4 regions of the Paenibacillus sp. 2TAB19 genome follow, and region 1 is predicted to be linked to each of the others. Evidence: riboswitches for the same ligand, from Rfam matches in the RefSeq annotation. Region 1 holds a riboswitch; each other region holds the start of a gene.
What was found. Region 1 has a riboswitch for cyclic di-GMP ahead of AB4Z33_RS21705 (choice-of-anchor A family protein). Riboswitches for the same ligand answer to the same signal wherever they lie in the genome.
Positions count from the first base shown of each region.

Region 2: linked by a shared signal. The riboswitch ahead of AB4Z33_RS30375 (methyl-accepting chemotaxis protein) and the one ahead of AB4Z33_RS21705 (choice-of-anchor A family protein) in region 1 are both predicted to bind cyclic di-GMP.
Region 3: linked by a shared signal. The riboswitch ahead of AB4Z33_RS11765 (EAL domain-containing protein) and the one ahead of AB4Z33_RS21705 (choice-of-anchor A family protein) in region 1 are both predicted to bind cyclic di-GMP.
Region 4: linked by a shared signal. The riboswitch ahead of AB4Z33_RS08160 (SpaA isopeptide-forming pilin-related protein) and the one ahead of AB4Z33_RS21705 (choice-of-anchor A family protein) in region 1 are both predicted to bind cyclic di-GMP.

Region 1 covers NZ_JBFRGE010000055.1:38,716-44,113, reverse strand. Annotated here, with positions in the region: gene AB4Z33_RS21710 (5'-nucleotidase C-terminal domain-containing protein) at 1-1,089, shown strand, start outside; gene AB4Z33_RS21705 (choice-of-anchor A family protein) at 1,172-2,845, opposite strand; cyclic di-GMP riboswitch class I at 2,900-2,987, opposite strand; gene AB4Z33_RS21700 (HD-GYP domain-containing protein) at 3,208-4,731, shown strand; gene AB4Z33_RS21695 (cupin domain-containing protein) at 4,797-5,258, opposite strand.
Region 2 covers NZ_JBFRGE010000157.1:10-3,834, forward strand. Annotated here, with positions in the region: gene AB4Z33_RS30370 (DUF1836 domain-containing protein) at 353-1,123, shown strand; cyclic di-GMP riboswitch class I at 1,195-1,280, shown strand; gene AB4Z33_RS30375 (methyl-accepting chemotaxis protein) at 1,375-3,171, shown strand; partial or broken gene AB4Z33_RS30380 (ATP-binding protein) at 3,369-3,825, shown strand, end outside.
Region 3 covers NZ_JBFRGE010000021.1:35,150-40,547, reverse strand. Annotated here, with positions in the region: gene AB4Z33_RS11765 (EAL domain-containing protein) at 1-2,119, opposite strand, end outside; cyclic di-GMP riboswitch class I at 2,217-2,303, opposite strand; gene AB4Z33_RS11760 (FAD-dependent oxidoreductase) at 2,514-3,077, opposite strand; gene AB4Z33_RS11755 (MarR family winged helix-turn-helix transcriptional regulator) at 3,332-3,775, shown strand; gene AB4Z33_RS11750 (MMPL family transporter) at 3,815-5,398, shown strand, end outside.
Region 4 covers NZ_JBFRGE010000013.1:19,371-24,768, forward strand. Annotated here, with positions in the region: gene AB4Z33_RS08145 (ComF family protein) at 80-637, opposite strand; gene AB4Z33_RS08150 (DEAD/DEAH box helicase) at 937-2,916, opposite strand; gene AB4Z33_RS08155 (hypothetical protein) at 3,061-3,531, opposite strand; cyclic di-GMP riboswitch class II at 3,786-3,867, shown strand; gene AB4Z33_RS08160 (SpaA isopeptide-forming pilin-related protein) at 3,901-5,398, shown strand, end outside.

The DNA of each region.
Region 1 (5,398 bases):
GCCGTAGCGGGCATCGATATCTTTGTCGATGGACACAGTCATACCGTTCTTGAAGACGGCCTTGTAGGCGACAATGGCACACTGATTGTCAGCGCGGGCGAGTATACGAAATACGTCGGCGTCGTTGACTTTTGGGTCGAGAATGGTGCTGTCGTTAAGAAGCAAGCGACGCTTATCAACCAAGCCGAGGCAGCGGAAATCACGCCGAACGCCGAAGTCGCTGAGCTTGTTGCAGCCACGCTGAAGAGCCAAGAGACGATTCTCGCAGAGCAAGTTGGCGAATCGTCCGTTGCTCTTGAAGGCGCAAGGGAGAAAGTACGCGCAAGCGAGACGAACCTTGGCAACCTGGTTGCCGACGCTTTGGCCGACATCTCGGGAGCTGATGTTGCGCTTACGAACGGCGGAGGGATTCGCGCTTCTATCGATGCTGGCCCGATTACGAAAGGCGAAGTCATTACCGTTCTGCCGTTCGGGAATCAGATCGTGACGCTCAAAGTAACCGGCGCAGATATCAAAGCCGCGCTCGAGAACGGCGTCTCTGATTATCCGAATCCGAAGGGCGCTTTCCCGCAAGTGTCCGGCGCCGCTTTCAAAATCGACAAGGAAGCAGTCAAAGGGGAGCGCGTTCATTCCGTCACAATCGGCGGCAAACCATTGGATGAAGCCGCGACATACACCCTTGCCACGAATGACTTCATAGCTGCGGGCGGCGATGAGTACACCATGTTCGGCAAGTATCCGCAAGCCGGCATGTACGGCGCGCTGGATGAAGCGCTCATCGCTTATATTCAGAAGCTTGGCAAAGCAAATCCAACCATTGAGGGACGCATTAAGGAAGGAGTGAAACCCGCCACTCCTTCCCCTGAACCCGAGCCGAAGCCCGAGCCCGAGCAACCTGAACCGAAACCAGAACCTAAGCCTGAACCAAAACCCGAGCCTGCAGCCTCGGCCTACATCGTTGTAAAAGGCGATACGCTATGGGCGATTGCTAAGAAATACGGAACGACATGGCAGGTGCTTCGCGATCTTAATAAGTTAACGAATGCAGACCTCATCTTCCCGGGTCAAAAGATCATATTGCCTTCATAATGTAGCTTATACAAATGCAAAGGGCTGTTCCACGAGCGGATAACCGCTTAAGGAACAGCCCTTTAATTATTAGTCGTTGCTCTTATTTCTTCTGTGCAGAAAAGCGGATCAGAAATCCTAGCATTACGATTACCAATCCAGCCATGTAGAACGGCATGGTGCTGCTATCGCCTGTCTTAGGCAATGTATCAACATCCACTGAACCATCTTCCGGTGTCCCTAAGCCTATTTCTTCATCGTCTACCGTTACTTCTTCGTCATCCGTAGTTTGCTCCTCGCCATCTTCAGGCGCTCCGCCTTCATCCGGTGAGCCTCCCGGCACTTCTTCTTCATCAATAATCACTTCATCGGAAGGCGTCGGCGTTGGATCAGGTGACACTGTAGGCTCAGGAGTAACCGTTGCCTCCGGTATCGGAGTTCCCGTCGGCATCGGCGTCGGCGCCGGTGATGGCGTTACGACTGGTGTCGACGTTGGCGTCGCCGTTGGTGTCGCTGTCGGCGTTGCCGTCGGTGTTGCTGTCGGCGTCTCCGATGGAGTTGCCGTCGGTGTCGGTGTTGCCGTCGGCGTCGCTGTCGGTGTCTCCGACGGTGTCGCTGTCGGCGTTGGTGTCGGCGTCTCCGACGGTGTTGCCGTTGGTGTTGCTGTCGGTGTCTCCGACGGTGTTGCCGTCGGCGTCTCCGACGGTGTCGCTGACGGCGTTGGTGTCGGCGTCTCCGACGGTGTTGCTGTCGGCGTTGGTGTCGGCGTTTCCGACGGTGTTGCTGTCGGCGTTGGTGTCGGTGTTGCTGTCGGTGTCTCCGACGGTGTCGCTGTCGGCGTTGGTATCGGCGTCGCCGACGGTGTTACTGTCGGTGTCGGTGTCGGAGAAGGCGTCGCCGACGGGCTAGGTGTTGGCGTCGCTAGCGGTATCTCCCCCTCGAAAGGTACCCAATGCGGCTGAATTCTGCCTTTCGTGAGCGAAGCTCCTACTAATATGCCGTCGATATTGCCGCTCGTTGCCGTAATATCAGCCTGTGGCGCTAATAGACTGCCCTTGACCCCACTATTGCCGAGCGTCAGCGCCGTAGCATCCGGGAAGTTAAACAATATTTTAGATTGGCGGTCTTTATCGTCAAAGCCAAAATAACCTTGCCACCCCATTGATCGAGTCGCACCCGTAACGTTAATAATCACTGTCGAGCCATTTGGAACGTCCAGCCATACCTCATTCAGATCATACCCTACTGTAAATACATTGAGCTGAGGGTCTGTTCCCTTTAAAGTCGTTTTATTCGAATTGTATTGATCTTTGCTTGTTGTGCCGTTGGTCGGCAAAGCTGCCAGCTCAGCGGACAAATTCAACAAATATTCAGCTTCTGCTTCAAAATCGATAGGTGCCCCTTGATGCTTATTGCCTCTTACGAGCGTGAAGGCCGATGTTGAATGAAGCGTTCCGTAGTAGGCATCGCCATAATCAATTTGACCATTCGTGAACTTCAGTTCTCCGCCCGCCACTAAGCCAATGTCTCCCGATGCATTCGCTCGATTGACGCCAAATCCGGTTATATCAATATCTCCTCCGGCCGCCAGTCCACCTTCGACTTGCTCGTAATACAGCTTAAAGTCACCGAGCATGAACACGTTGTAACTGCCTGCCGTACCGAGCACAGAGCTGTTGCCTCCGCCTGCTCCAAATACAAAAGCGTTGCATAGAATGCCGAAGACGATGACCCCAGTCACGACTAGTGATGCGCTCTTACGAAATGCTTTTCTCATGATATACCCTCCCTATCAAAAAAAATAAAAAAGACCGCACACGAATACGAGATTCATGGCGGTCGGACGATCATAGCGCCTTAGGCGCTGTAGACTCCAGACTTTGCGTCCCACTCTTTCAAATGGTTTGCTATTGGCATAATCGAACAATTCGTTCGTAATCTATGACTCTATCAAAAAGGAACTATACCTATTTTAGCTAATTTTGGTCGCAACCGCAATCCGCTAAATTATATAACCATATGTAAAATATACCCATGTATGTACATGGAAATGAACTTCAATTCCGCTCTCCATATGCCGATTGTTAATATAGGTAATAGGAACTATATCATGAAGCTGTGAAAAGAGGAATGATCCCATTGAAGCAACTAGATCCGCACCAACAAACTCCCGCAAGCGTATATCGTGCTTTCCTCCTCCAGCTCGTCTACAACTATGTATTTGGATCGACCGTCGCCGTGCTCGGAGTCGGGGGCATCATCATTTTCTCCACGCTTAAGCTGCCCCAAGGCGAAGGCTTCGTGCTCGGCGTCATCTTATTCGCTTCTTTGCTCATTATGCTTGCCTGCGAGCTGTTCGTATTCTATCGGCATGCAAAGCCGATTCAAGTCGCTTTCCTGTCCGATCAGCCAACAGCGGAGCAGCTTCGCAAAGCTTATATACAAACGCACCGCTTTCCGGTACTGTCGCTGAAGCGGACTTTCGGACCTCATCTGCTCGGCATATCGGTGCCGGCTATTGCAATGAGCTATATTTTCATCCAAATGGAATGGCTCTCGTTCCCTTATTATTATATCGGACTTGCTTCCGTTGGCGCGCTGCTCGTTGCCAGTATGCATGCCATGATTGAATTTTTCCTGACCGCACGGGCTATTCGACCTGTTGTCACCTATATGCGCAACAAACATGTAGCACTCTATGGGCAGGATCTGACCCTCGGCGGCCAAGTATTTGCTTCGATTCGCACGAAGTTTCTGCTAAGCGCTTTTTTAATCGGTACGCTTCCACTGCTCTTGCATAGTCTTGCGGCTCAGATCAGGCTTGAAGGACTGGACGGCGGGGGCACCTCCGCCTATTGGCAATGGGCCGGTATCATTCTTGTTATCGGCGTCTTCTTCTCCTTGTTCGGCGCCTCGCTCCTATCTCGCAATATTGAGGATCCGATCCACAAGCTCCAAGCTGCGATGATTGCCGTGCAGAACGGCCATTACGACACCCGCGCGGAAGATATTCATTCCGATGAATTTTCGAAGCTGGTCGCAGGCTTCAACCATATGATCGAAGGTCTGCAGGAGAGGGATGAGCGTAATAAGCAGCTTCACCAAAGCTACTTCTTCACGCTTGCTGCCGCGCTTGACGCGCGCGACACCTATACCGCGGGTCATTCGGAACGCGTTGCCGAATATTCCGTCGCGATCGGCGAGCAGGCTGGCTGGCCGCAAACCGAGATTGAACTGCTGCGCAAGTCGGCTCTGCTTCATGACATCGGCAAAATCGGCATTCGTGACTCGGTGCTGTTGAAGGATGGCAAGCTAACGGACGAGGAGTTTAATCAGATTAAGGCACACCCGGGACTGGGCGAAAATATATTGAAGCAGATTGAGCCTGCGGACGCGATGGCCGATCTGCTTCCGGGCGTACGCTCCCATCATGAACGCTATGACGGACGCGGTTATCCCGACGGGCTCGCAGGAGAGCACATTCCTCTGCTTGGCCGAGTTATTGCCATTGCCGACGCTTTCGATGCGATGACATCGGATCGGCCGTACCGTAAAGGAATGACTCGCGAGCACGCCCTAGCGATTCTGAAGGAAGGCAAGGGAACACAGTGGGATCCCGCCTTAATCGAGCTGTTCATTAATTCGCTGCGGCAAAACGAATAATAAAAATAAGAGCTTCGCGACCGGGCATTATGCCACGCGCGAAGCTCTTATTTATTGGAGCGAGCCTATTTTTTGATCAGACGGAAATCATCATAGTGGAAGCCTGGCGCAACGACGCAAGATACGAGTACCGGCTCGTCGCCGAGCGCTCTCGCCATCTGCCATTCGTTAGCCGGCACAAGCGCCTGTGGTTGATGTCCTGCGGAAATGTCCGGGCCCACAATAATTTCCTTACGGGTATGCGGGTCAGCTTCTGTTCCGCCAAGCGTGAGCAGCAACGGGCTTCCCGAATGCCAGAACCATACTTCGTCGGAGTAAACCGTATGCCAGTCCGAGAACTCCTCAGGATGCAGCAAGAAATAAATCGACGATGCGGCAAAACGCGGTCCCGAATACGGAGCGCCGAGCACCTGCTGCGGAATTTCAAAATTAGCTTTCCAAATTTCCTTGTACCATCCGCCTTCGACATGCGGCTTAAGATCAAGCGCATGCACAAGCGGCGACAGCTCCTTCACTGTTGCTCCCATCCCAATCAACCTCTCTCTGTTATGCTCTATTCTATTGAAAACTTTCATTCATTCTATCATATCGGAAATGCCGGTTCGCTGATTAATAGCAAAAATATAGTTGCTAATTGATCCCACGGTTATAAGCCTTGAATTGTTCA
Region 2 (3,825 bases), on a different contig from region 1:
CACGAAAAAAGCAGTTAATAAAATAAGAAGAGCAACCATGAATAAATTGAATCCTATACCCATTTTCGTTTCTCACTACCCTTTGTTTTTTGAATTTTTTAGTTAACCAACCTGTACATCTCCTAACGTTAGGAGTGTGGTAATTAAACTATACKGAATGATTACAACATATGACAACCGTCGTATGCAACGTTAAGCGCCGTTTTTGCACGATAAACGGTATTTTGGAAAGCACGATGGCTTGTTTTCATTGAATATCGTCCCTTTACAACCCTCTAATGCGAGCATATGATAAGTTCATAAGAACTTGTAAGCAAATTTGACGAAGTCGTGAATGCMAGGAGGAAGGAATATGGAGTCCTTTACGCTTACTCGAAAAGAGATGGCGGAGCTGTTACTCTCCTTGCGCGGCAGCAGCAGTCAGAAGCCGATTCAAGTGCTGCAGAGCGCTTGGGCGAAGTCGCATCGGTACGATCTGGAGAAGGGGACGACATTGCCTGCCTTTCTCGCCACGCTTCTGCCGCCTATAATAGAGAAGTTAATTAAGGGCAGTGAGGTGAAAGGCTTCTCGCTGCAGGAAATATCGGCGCTGGGTCAGCTTATTGAATATTCGAACCTTTCCATTACTTCTATGCAAAATTGGGTCAAAAGAGACTTTAYGTCGTATTTTGACTGTCCGAAGGCCGGGAAGAAATATTCCCTTAATCAAGCTGCGCTGTTGTTCATTATCGATGATCTGAAGTCGAATCTCGACTTCGAGTCGATACGTAAGCTGTTCGAGATTGTGCTCGGTAAGCCGGAAGACGAGTCCGATGATCTTGTCGGTCCGATCGAACTGTACGCCACTTATACGAAGATGTTCGAGGAGCTCGACGCGAATAACGACCAATTACTCGATATTACCGGCCATCTGAAGGGGCAGCCACACCAGGACCTGCTTACAGAGGAGGTCATTCGAGGAGCGGCCAATCGGTTTGCGGACAGGCTGTCGGGATTGACGGACAAGCAGCGGGAAGCGATACGCAATATTTTGCTGGTAGCCGTCATATCGATTCAAACGTCCTATTTTCATACTCTCGCAAGAAGGTATTGCAATGCGACCCTGTTCCTGAATTCGCCATGAAAAAATAGGAAAAAAGGATGTACATGAGAGGAAATCTGTCCTATAATGTAAGCTGATGTAAAAAACAGACAAACTGAAAAAGGCAAACTTGTCGAAAGGCAAGGACGCAAAGTTATGGGCCTAAGGGGCAAGACGCTATGGCTGCCAGACCGCCAGTTGGTTAGATTAGCTTTATTTAGCTATCCGCCGACTGGGGCCTGGATAGCTTTTTTGCTATTTTTCGAGTAGACAGAGGGAGCGGGAGAATCAGCATGAAGGCAGCATCGTGGGCAACAACAGGAAAAGCATGGCTTGGCAAAGCACTGCAAACAGTAAGGCAAGTAAGCTTGAAAAAGTTGAACGGGAAGAAGATTACGACGAAGTTGTTTATTATCTCCGCCATTATTACCCTATTTAACTTAGGTGCTGGGGCATTCATCTATACCCAGAACTTATCGGTAGCAAACGCGGTAGATGAGTCCGAGAAGCTGTCCGAAGCTGAACGTAATTACCAAGCGGTGTCGGGCAAGCTGCTGAAGACGATGCTGAAAATGATCGATGCGATCGAGAACGGTACCGAGGAAGAGAACGCTGTTGCGATTAAGACGGAGTTAGCGACAATCCCGACTAGCTTAGAGCAATTAAGTAAACAATTCGAGGCTATGGATATTAAATATCCGGCCGAAGAGAATGCTCAAAAATATGTGAATCAGATCAAGGTGCTGGATCTTGCCTATACGAATTTGAGCACGACTTCTATTGATGTCAATGCATTAACGGCTGAAGAAAAGTCGCTGCGCGTGTCGGATCTGATCAGCGTCTACACGATCATAATTGATTTTTCCAAAGAAGCGATGGAGAAAAAGTTGTCTGAAGATACGCAGTCTATGCAGAAGTCGCTTAACAAAAGCGTCGATAGCGCGAATATAATCATTCTCGTGAATGTCATCCTATTGGCGGTATTGCCTGCCTTTATGATATTTGGCATTACACGTTCGATTAAGACCGGCTTGTCCGGCATTATGAAACGGATCGAAGCGTACCGGAACAATCAATTCACGGAGCAGTCGAAGCTGCAGCGCGCCGATGAATTCGGAGATATCGACGCATCGCTCGCCGACATGGGCAGCAACCTGCGCGAGACGATCAAAGCGACGATTGATGTGAGCGGTACGGTGTTAGGCGTATCGAACCAGATGACGGAGAAGATCGGCAGCAACCGTGACGCTTCCGAGCAGGTCAAAGGCCAGATCGAATATGGCAAGACGTCATTGCAAGCCCAGTATGACGACGCATCATCGATTTCGGCGGTAACCGAACAAATCTCGGCAAGCTCGGAAGAGATCGCGGCGTCCAGTGAGTACATAAATGGCGATATGCAGAAGATGAAGCAAGCATCGCTTAACGGCTCGCAACAGATGGCGGGCGTTGTGCTGAAAGTGAATGAGACGGCGGAGCAGTTCGATAAACTGACGGCCGCATTCGAATCGATGAATGAACGCTACGGCAATGTTGCGAAGTTCCTGGCAGGCATTCAAGATATTAATACGCAGACGAATCTATTATCGCTTAACGCATCGATCGAATCGGCACGCGCAGGCGAGCACGGTCGCGGCTTCGCGGTCGTTGCAGAAGAAATTCGCAAGATGTCGGGTCAGACCGACGCAATCTCGAAGCAGATTACGAAGGAGCTGGCGCTTATTCAAGCGGATGTCGCAGCCAGCGGCCGTACGATAAGCCAATTCTCGGATGTCATCAAGTCTACTCGCGAGACGTCGGAAACGGCTAGCGAGACGTTCCAGGCAATTGAAGCGCAGAGCGGAGTGTTATCTGATCAAGTGAGTGAAATATCGACTGCGATCAACGAGATTACGCAAGGCATGACGCATATCGTTACGGCCGTCGATAAGCTGCTGGAGAAATCGACGGAAGTGAACGGCCAGATGGAAGGAATAAGCGGTCTGTCCGACATGCAGAACGGCATTTCCGACGAGCTGGGCGAATTGTCGAAGCGGTTGACGGAATCATCGGAGGCGCTCAAGGAACGCGCTTCGGTATTCAAAATATAGGACAGGGCAATCAGGACAGGGAGTGCAGAGCGATAGCCGCTCTGCACTCTTTTTATTTATAAACGGCAAAGAGTGTCGGACATCGATCAATATGTCGATAAAGAAGGATAACGTTCAAGAACAGCGAATGATGAACGTATACAGACGGCATTGCCTTTGAACTAAGTTTAACTTACATATTGGAGACAGGTGATACGATGAGCGAAATGAACTTTCAAGTAAATTTACAGGGCATGATTGAACTGCTCTCCAAGCATCTATATTCGAATCCGGGCGTGTTCGTAAGAGAGCTGCTGCAAAATGGCGTCGACGCTATCACAGCTCGCAGGAAGCTTGGGCATCAATTTGAGCCGAAAATATTATTTGAGCTATACGCATCGAAAACAATTGCGATTCATGACAACGGCATCGGCCTTACGGAGCCCGAAATTCACCGCTTCCTCTCGCAGATCGGAAGCACGTCTAAACGCGAGGAGTTGGATGGGGATGACGACTATATCGGCCAGTTCGGGGTCGGCATGCTGTCCTGCTTCGTCGTAAGCGCTGAGATCGTGCTGATCACGCGTTCTGCGCTGGAGGGCGACACGCTGGAATGGCGCGGCCGACAAGACGGCACGTATACGATCCGCAAGCTGAAGCGCGAAGCGCCGATCG
Region 3 (5,398 bases), on a different contig from region 1:
GAGGTAATCCCGCATCCTGCCACGCTTTGTTCTGGCGGCAAGCCTCGCGGAACACCCATCGGTCAATTTCTAATATGAAGCCCGCCTGCTCGGCAAGCGGAATGAACTTATCTGGCGGAATAAGGCCCAGCTCGGGATGCTGCCAGCGGATAAGCGCTTCTATGCCGCATAACTTCCCTGTCGAGGCGCTCATTTTCGGCTGATAGTGTAAGGAGAATTGGTTCGTTTGCAGCGCATTGTAGAGTCCGTTCTCCAAGTGCATCTTCTCTGTCATGACCGAGGCCAGCTTCGGCTTGTAGAAGCGGTAGCAGCCGTCGCCCTCTTCCTTGGCGCTGTACATGGCGATATCCGCGTTGCTAATAACGGTGTCGATATCTTCACCGTCGAGCGGATATAGACTAATGCCAATGCTGATTGTTAAGTAAAGCGGCATGCCGTCGATATCGAAAGGCTTGGAGAATGCTTCGCCGATCTGTTCCGCCATGTCGTGCACCTCCGCAACGTCGGTATATGAGCCGGCGAAGACGAATTCATCGCCACCGAGACGGAATACATCGAAGCTCGTTGCAGTCTCTGCGAAGCGGCTGGCAGCCTGCTTCAGGAGTCTATCGCCGGTTGCATGGCCAAGCGTATCGTTTACTTGCTTGAAGCGATTAATATCGGCGAACATAACAGCAATCTTATGCTCATTACCGGCATGTATCGTAATCATGTCTTGAATATGCTTCGTAAAGTGAAGCCGATTCGGCAAACCTGTCAGCATGTCGTAATAAGCGAGGCGATGAAGTTTCTCCTCCGATTGCCCAAGCATATACGCTTGAGCTTGCAGGCGCTCGCTGTTTTTCTGCGTCTCACCGAACATGTGGACGAGATTGACCGCCATTTGCTTGAAGTTGCTAATTAAGGCATGGATCTCGAAAATATTGCTGGACGGCCATTCGATCAGGTCTTCCTGCTTTAGGCGGCTCGGCAGATTGTTCGTCGCTTCGGCTAGTCGCTTCAAGCTTCTGCCTAGCCAGCGGTTAATGAAGAACGCAACAAGTGCGGCGAATAAGGCGAGTGTAATCAAATAAATGAAATGCGTGATGTATTTATTAAAAAGATAGTATTGATAGTTATGTAAAGGAATATCGATATGGATCATGAGGCCCGTATCATGGATGGGCGAGGCGTAACGGAACTTGCCTTCATGCCAAGTCGAGATATGGAGCGGATGCTCTTTAAGTACAGGAATAAGCAATTGAAGGTTGTTGCTTAGCGCTTTGTTAATCCGGTAGCTTGAGGTGTCATTACGGATGCTGCCGTTCCAAGGGATGACAGTGCCGCTTCCATCTGTAATGGTAATGGTGTATAGAGTGGACGAATGCTTGGCAATCAGCGATTGCAGGTATGCAAGCGTGGCCTCGGACTTATTGTCGTCATATCGAATCCTGCTCTCCATATATTCTCTTCCGATCATCGAAGCTACGTTGCTGGAAAGCTGCTCGGCGTGGCGGCTGGCTTCCTTGAAGGAGCCCGTGCTGCTAATGTAAATATTCAATAGAAACGGCAGTATAACGCACACGATCGAGAAATGAAACATGACGCGGTTGAGGGAGCTGGATCTGCGCCAATTGCGAGCGATGCCGGACCACTTTGAGAGCGGCAAATATTGCAGGGCAATATCGGCACACAGCGCGTTCAGCAGTCCGTTGATCGCCACAATCGACGTAACGAGCATCAGATCGGTCCCCATAGCGTTATATTGACCAACATGCGTAATATACGTTAGTGGGGCAGCGATAAGCAGCCAAAAGGCAGCGTCGCAGACGAACAGATGACTCGGGAACTTGCGAACGAGCAGACCGACAATGGCAATTTCCAGCAGTCCGATGTTATGGAATAGAGATTGATCCATAAGCTGAGTCCCAATCGTATGCACGACTGCGGCGGCCAGCAATCCGAGCCAGAACCCGAACAAGCGAAGTCCGACTAACAGGAATACGCTTGTAAAGGTGAATGTTATGCCATATAGAAAGGGATAGCCAAGTCTCTCGCTGATTAAAGCGAGCAGCGTGCATAGTAGAAAGGACAGGGCGATGATCCATCGATTACGCTTCGGTTGCTGTACAGTACTCAATTCGGGCCTCCTGGTAATATGTCAATGGAACGATTACGGTTGGATTTGACAATAAAAAAAGGATGCCAAACGGCACCCTCCTGCGGTCACGAATCATTAGGGTAACCCGGCGATCATGGCGTCATTACGCTGTAGACCCGTAGCTTTGCGTCCTATGCTTTCGCATAGTTTGCCCTTTGCCTATTCGGCTTTTCACCTAATATTCGACAATTTATTCTAAATTCCTTCTTTTTTTGAAGTATAGGAATATAGTTTCACACTATACCTCATGCCTATACTTCACCGGAATGAAACGCGCCTCGCCACCAAGGATGGCACAGAACCGAGCTGCGCAAAGACGCAGCTAACGGTTCGTGCGTAGCGACAGCCTTTTCACCTTGCGCAAACTTGAAAACTAAGCTTTCAGTACGTCGTGATCGACATAACGCTCGCCATTCATTTCGCTAATGATGTTGATAGCAGCTTTGGCGCCGTCGCCGGCCGTAATGATCGCATGAACGCTTACGCCTGCTACCGTTCCAGCGGCCCAGATTCCGGGAATGTTCGTTTTGCCGCTTGGATCGACAGCGACTACCGTCTTGATGCGCGGCTCAGTACCCGCTTTTGTCTGAACGCCGATATGCTCGGCAAGGTCAGTTGCGGCTCCGGTAGCGAGCAGGACATGCTTTGCCTCGTAAGCTCCGCCATCGGATTCAATCATGAAGCCGCCTTCGATGACAGTAATGTTCTGAACGGTTTCCTCCTTAATCTCGGTGCCGAATTTGAGCGCCTGCTTCTTGCCTGTCTCGATGAGATCGGGACCGCCGATTTCGACAACGCCGTAATGGTTCTCGAACCATGCGCGTTTCGTCATCCCTTTGTTATTTTCGAACATGACTGTCTTTTTGCCTGCCTTCGCGCTAAAGATCGCTGCGCTTGCTCCTGCGGGTCCAGCTCCGATAATTGCAATATCGTACACGCGTCCAACCTCCAAATGTATTTATTTCGTTCCTCTTTCGTTTTCGCCAATATTATATAAATGTTCCGCGGCAAAAATCAATCGGACAATTCTAGCCCGTTCACGATATGTTCATTATTGACGCGTTGCATTCGAACCGCGTCTTTGATATAGTTCGAATATCGAATAGTTCTACAGTAGAATTAGTTTGTCCGAGTCATTGAAGTCATTAGTGTTCGGACCATTACGACAGAGAAGGAGGATCTGATGCGGGAATGGATCTCAAACTATCCAAAGAAATTATACATCGCTACGAGGCTGCCCACTTCTTGGTTAACCGCCGATTAAACGCTTTGATACGCGAGCTGATGCCGGAAGAGCTGACGATCGACCAGTTCTCGACGCTGCGATATTTGCATAGCCAGGGGCGGAGCACGTCCTCGGAGCTGGCTGATATTTTCTGCGTGGGCAAAAGCTCGATTACGGCCATTATTAATCGCCTTTTCGACAAGAATCTGATTTATCGTCTGCCTGATGAGAAGGATCGGCGCGTCACGTATTTAGCGCTGACAAAGGAGGGAAAGCAGCTTTTTGACGAGATGGATGTAAAGATGTATGAGCTGCTGCTAAAGTATATCAGCCCGTTCGACGAGCAGGAAGCGATCACGTTCATTCAGACGTTCGAGAAGCTCGCTCATGAACTAGGCAAACCACAATAAGGCTATGAAGCGTAATCGTGAAGGGAGAGCAGAGAGAGAATGAGAGTCATACTGAAGCTGAAGTGGTTAGTGCTTGTATTATGGATTGCGGTGGCAGCAGGGCTGATGATTACCGCGCCGGCAATGGGGGAGCTTGTACGGACCAAAGGACAGATCGGCGTGCCGGAAGGTTACTCCTCGCATATCGCTAGCGAGCTCGTGAAGGAAGTGGGAGGCGACGATGGCGCAAGCGGCATGGCGACCGTGCTCGTCTTCCATAAGGAAGGCGGCTTATCGGAAAGCGACCTAGCCGAAGTGAAGGGCGGCGTTGATAAGCTGAAGGCTGAAGGCGAGGCCATCGGCGTCACGTCGGTTACAAGCCACTTCGATACGCCTGAGCTGAAACCGCAGATGGTGTCCGAGGACGGCAGCACCGTTCTGACGCTTTTGAGCGTCGAGGCCGGCGACCGGGAGCTGGTCGAGCTGAAGGACGGTCTGTATGAGTCGCTGTCCGATATCGGCATTGAGCATTATTATACCGGCAACTGGATTATCTCCGAGGATGTTGTGCAGAGCTCGCAGGAAGGGCTTAAGAAGACGGAGCTTATTACGGTCGGATTCATACTTATCATCTTGTTCATCGTCTTCCGTTCGGCGGTTGCGCCGATTGTGCCGCTGCTGGCGGTGGGCTTTACTTACCTCACCTCACAGTCGATAGTCGCATTCCTCGTGAAGTATGCCGACTTTCCGCTATCGAACTTTACGCAAATTTTCCTCGTTGCCGTCTTGTTCGGCATAGGCACGGACTATTGCATTCTGTTGATCAGCCGATTCAAGGAAGAGCTAGCCCATCGCGGCGACATTACGGAAGCGATCGTTCATACGTATCGCACGGCAGGCAGAACGGTGTTGTTCTCCGGGCTTGCGGTGCTGGTCGGCTTCGCGTCAATCGGCTTCTCGACGTTTATGCTGTATCGTTCGGCCGTTGCGGTCGCTGTTGGCGTAGCGGTGCTGCTCATTGCGCTGTTCACCATCGTCCCGTTCTTTATGGCTGTGTTGGGCAAGGCGCTGTTCTGGCCGGCGAAGGGCTCATTGGAGCATAAGCCGAGCAAGCTATGGGGCGCTGTCGGCAGCTTCTCGCTGAAGAAGCCGGTATGGGCGCTTGTGATATTGGCGGTTATTGTTGTACCGTTCCTCACCGCTTATAAGGGCTCTATCTCATTCAATTCGCTTGACGAGATCGGCGACAAATACGATTCCGTTAAAGCATTCAATATTATTGCGGAAGGGTTCGGACCAGGCGAATCGTTGCCAACGACGGTCGTCGTGAAGACCGATCAGCCGCTGGATACGCCGGAGGGACTGGCAGCGCTGGAGCAGGCGAGCCGCGAGCTGGCGAAGGCCGAAGGCGTGAAGGCGGTTCGCAGCGCCACGCGGCCGATGGGCGAGGCGATGGAGCAATTCCTCGTCGCCGACCAGGTCGGTACGCTCGAGGATGGACTTGGACAGAGCGGCGAAGGACTCGGCAAGATCGGCAGCGGCTTGTCCGAGGCGAGCAGCGCGCTGAACGAGAATGCGCCGAAGCTGGCCGAAGCGGTCGACGGTGCTGGAGAACTCGTCTCCGGCACGAATGAGCTGAAGACG
Region 4 (5,398 bases), on a different contig from region 1:
CCTCTTCGTTCTCTATCGAAACTATATACCTAGTTTAACGGATAGAGGCAACGTTTTCATTAGAAATTCAAAAAAATGCTTACGATCGGGCCCATGTGAGGACAAAAACCTCCAAAGGTACCGAACAGCCAGCTATTATTGCCTCTGCACAAGCCTCTGCCGTACTGCCGGTTGTATATATATCGTCTATTAATAGAATTCTAGCCTTTGTTCTAGCAGTGCGCTCAGTCTTACTGGTGTAAATATGCTCCAACCTTCCTAACGACCCTGCATCCGTACGAAAAAGCTTCTTCGTATCGCTTATGCGTTCCGAACGCGACTTGAAGCTCTGCTTCCCGGTGTGACGCTCGCGGTTAAGCAACGCCAGCAATGGCAACTGGTAATGAAAAGCCAGATGGGCGGCAAGCTGCTCGGCTTGATTAAAACCGCGCTCCTCTGCTCGCACGGAGCTTACAGGAACATAAGTAATACCGTCCCAGCAAGCCGTTGCACTTCCTCGCTTCAAGGTTTCGCCAAGAGCGAGAGTTAATTGCTCGAAGACAGGCTGCAGCATTGAACCGAGTAGCGGAGCCAACTCCTCATTTCCTCTATATTTATAGAGCGCCAGCCACCCCTTCATCGTATGATCATATTGCACCGCACTGCGGTTGCAAACGAACGATCGTTGCGGTTCGCGAATGCAATCGTCGCATCGGATGCCCCGGCCGCATCTTGGACATACGATGGGAGTCAGCCATGGAATGGAGGACAAGCAAGGTGAGCATAACTGACGTCTCAGTTGGGATGGCAATTTCAGAGCGCTAGAGCGCTGTCTCTTATCGGATTGGATAGCTTTTCGGCAAATTGCACATGTATCTGCACGTGGAGACAACCACTCTGCTTTATCTGTCAATGAACTTAGCCGTTTACCCAGCCAAGGGATAATGGATGCTGCGTTCATCGGCTTATCTCCTTGCTAGTAGCTTTCGGCAGTAAATACCCTTGCTTGCGCGCCATGCGATTCATCGACTTAATATGGCTTACGGCTCTCGCTTGGGAACGGTTATGCTCGCTGCTGCAAAAAAAGACACGTCCAGCGGGATCGTCGGCTGAGCGGCCTGCCCGGCCAGCCATTTGGACAAGCGATGCTTCATCGAACAGCCTACCGTCCGCATCCAATATGTACACATCGCTTCGCGGAATCGTTACGCCCCGCTCCAATATGGTCGTTGTTACAAGCACTCGAATCTTTCCCTCGCGGAATTGTTTCACTTTTGCAGATCGTTCATCGTCCTGAGAGGAAGTTGCTGCCACCTCAGCCAAATAAAGCTGTGATCGCAATAAGCCGGCCATCGGTTCCGATTGCTCGATTCGCTGAACAAAGACGAACAGCTGGGCTCCCCGCTCTACGGAGCGGCGCAGCTCGGATAATAGCGATTGAGGGAGTCTTCTTGTCTGTAGCAGTCTAGCAACCGTTGCCGTTCGAAGCAGCTTTGGTACGGGGAGCGGATGCCGGTGATAGCGCACCGGGACTCTTGCATGAGGCAGCGCTCCGCGTTTTGCATCCCGCTGCATGGCAAGAGGAGGCGTAGCGGACAGCAGCATTCTAACTGCGCCCGGCGCGCAGCTCTTGTCCGCCGCATAGTGCAGCGTATCGTCATTGACAAAAGGAAAAGCATCAAGCTCGTCAATAATGACCAGATCGAAGCTTTGCTGGAAACGAAGCAATTGGTGCGTAGTGGCCAGCGTAATGTCGCCTTGCTCCCACCTTTGCTCGCTTCCTCCATATAGAGTGACAACTGACGCTGTCGGAAACGCCTTACGAATACGCGGATCCAGTTCAATAACGACATCTCGTCTAGGTGTTGCAATAAGCGCCTTGCCGCCGCGCAGCAAAATGGATTCGATTAGAGGGAAAATCATTTCCGTCTTGCCGGCCCCTGTAACCGCCCATAGAAGAAAGCTCTTAATTATGCTCGTTGCATATGGAGCCGACTTCCTATCTTCCATGGGCGACTCTGCAAACCGAAGAGCCTTCGATGTTGCCTCGGCTTGCGCAGGACTTAGATCCCATTTGGACAACCTCTCCTCTACAGTCGAGAACTTGCTTGCAGGAATGAGAAATTGCCTTCCTCGTTGCCCTTGGATAAGCAGCTCGCATTCGCGGCTACGACCCATCTGGATGCAGCTTGAGCAATAAGCGCATGCTCTGCCGCAAGATGCGCAGGTTGTGCGGCGCATCTGTGGTTCTCCGCTGCCGCAGCGCAAGCAGCGAAGTTCGCGCCGGCTCCGGCGCAGCAGGCTTGTCCGGTTGCCGGCAGTTGCGGCAACCGAACCGTGCAGGCGCACGAGCCCGAGCAGAGCAGCCAGCTGGAGCACATCGCTCCAGCCGCTGTCCGCACCGGGCACGCCCGCGCCCTCAAGCAGCGCCTGCGCTTCGCCCCGCAGCAGCGCGCGCCCTTGCAAGAGCGCCGCAGCCTGCCTCGCGGCGGCGGCCACCGCCTCCAGCGCAGCCCCGCTATCGCTTGCCGCGCCACCCCAAAGCTCGCGCTCTACCGCCGCTCGCTCCCAGCGCTCCGCGCCCCCGCGCAGGCTATCGCCCTGCCGCTTCCCGGTGCGCATGCTCCGCCGCGCGCCGGCACCCTCACTACACGCTCGCGCCACATAAGCGGCGAGCCCGCCAATCACATCCTCGCCTTCACTCCCCTTCCCTCCTCGTCGCTCCTGCTCTCTATTCCAAAGCTCCGCCGCTCTGCAAGCATCTCCGAGCGGCAGCGGCTGCCGCCAAAGCCAACCTTCCATCGCCGCTTCCCCCGCTCTCCCCATACGTTGACCAATCGCATGGTGAAGCCAATACATCCGATCAATAGCCGGTGCAATTGTCGTATAAGCGCTCCATTTACCTATCTTGCAAATCACATACACATAAGCCCGCATCTTTTCCTTGCCTCCCGCATATTGTATTTCTTAGTGCGTTACCGTCTTCCCTAAACCAAAGAACGCAAAAAAAGCACACCCGAGGCGCATTAAGCGCTACAAAGTGTGCTTCACTTTCCTTACCGATATTAATTGTAGTATATACTAGAACGGCATTTTGGACAAATCAACCGGATTTTGCAAATCGATCAGCACGGCTTGGATACCATCCTTCAATATGCCTTCAGCCTGCAGCTGCCACATAAGCTGATTGGCATCGCTTTCTCCAATCGTTACACCTGTTTCCAGGCCGGTGTCATGGCGGCTTCGCTTCAATATTTCCGGTAGTTCGTGTACGGTAATCTTATTCCCTTTCCGAGCCATTCGATCAACAATAGCAAGCGTCTCTGCACTTGCGCCATTATCAACGACCGTGACTTTCACCTCATTGCCCGTTTGGCGAGAGAACGTCATTAAAGAACGCATATACCATTCCATATTATGCTGATCCTGGTCGGCTATAAGGACATAATGCTTGCTCGCCCGCTTCCGTCCTTGCCGTATCCAAAAAGCCAGATGAACCGACAATGCAGCCGCTATATAACATCCAATGACAAGAAGCAGAAGTTCCAACACGGCGGTCACCTCCTCTATGCGACACTATATGCGATATAGCGCCCACAGGTTCCGGTAAAAGCGGACAAGTTGAAAAATAGGTGGTTCGTCGTGACTTTCGACACGGGCATATTCTTTCCTACATATTTCAACATTTTAACACCCTTGCAGAAATACCAATATATGTTATCATTTTAGAGCAAACCATAGCATAAGTAGTATAGGAAAGCAGATAGAGTGGAGGAAGGGGGGAGAGCACCTCTTATCATTCATGCTTTTTAGGGAAGCGATGATGTATAATCTGCATTTGGACACTTGGATTATACGGAGCTAGTAGTGTAACCGGCCCTCTTAGAACTAGATTATCCAAATCTAAGAGGAGAGTGAACAATGAAGTTGGTCAAAAAACAGTTTGCGGTCATCTTGTCCATCATGCTCGTCTTGTCCATGTTCCTTGGCTCGATCGTCATGGCGCAGGGCACGGAAAACACGGGCGAGGAGTCTGCGGTGGAATCGACTTTGCCGCCTTCCGAGGAAACAGTTGTCCTCCCGGATGAGGAAAGTGCGCCACCTTCTGACGAGCCTTCCGAAGTACCCGCAACGAAGTTGCCTTCTCCTGAAAGCCTAACGGAATTGTTATTTACAAAAAGCGGCGGCGGTGGCGGCAGCAATTGCATCGGCGGTGGCAGCCCGCGGATATCCGGAGAAGGTATCCAAGGCACCTATGGCGGCGACTGGGGCGACAAATGCGGCAACATCAAAGTCTACAAAAAGTACTTCTATGACGATGATGACACGAAAGCCCAAAGCGGCGTAACGTTCCAAGTACTTAAAGGCGGCACAGTAATTACCTCTGGCACAACCAATAACTCTGGCTATGTAGAATTCGAAGATCTGGAACCGGGCGACTACAAGGTAGTCGAGGTCGTCCCGGCGGGCTTTACAACTTCGATCTCAAGCAGCGGCCAGTCGGTTAAAGTCGAGAAGGGAAAGACGAAAGAGGTTAAGGTATACAACACCCCTATCCTATCCGTCATTGCCGCTTGTACGGACGATCCTGGCCAATCCCGCAAATGGATCGTAACGAACGAAAGTAACGTGAAGTTTTATTTTAAATGGAAAACTACTGGTTCATGGCATGAAGAATACATTTATGGAAATGACTCATCGCCAATCGACGTCTCGGGCGCTCCTGGATCGATCACGATCAAATGGGGCGACGACTACAGCAAATCACTAACTGCACCAAATCCAGGCGAAGACTGCACACCACCGACTCCTACGCCAACGCCGGAGCCGACTCCTACACCAACGCCGGAACCGACTCCTACGCCAACGCCGGAACCGACTCCTACGCCAACGCCGGAGCCGACTCCTACGCCTACGCCGGAGCCGACTCCTACACCAACACCGGAGCCGACTCCTACACCTACGCCGGAACCGACTCCTACGCCAACACCGGAGCCGACTCCTACACCAACACCGGAGCCGACTCCTACACCTACGCCAGAGCCGACTCCTACACCAACACCGGAGCCGACTCCTACACCAACACCGGAGCCGACTCCTACTGTAGAGCCGGAACAGCCGGAACTTACTATTACGAATGTATGTACCGTTAATCCGAGCTCCACTCGCAAATGGAGAGTGCACAACTCGAGCAATGAAGATATCACCATTACTTGGTACGTACTCGAAGGCAATGACGAGTCTACTAATGAGGTGACTGTACCTGCAGGAAAAACGATTACGATTACGGCCAATACGATAACGACCGAATCGAAAGAAAACACGATCAGAATCGTATGGTGGGGTCCTGGCGAGTCTTCTAACTACGAGGAATTGGTGAACAACGGAACTCGCTGCGCAACGTCTCCTCCGGAGACGC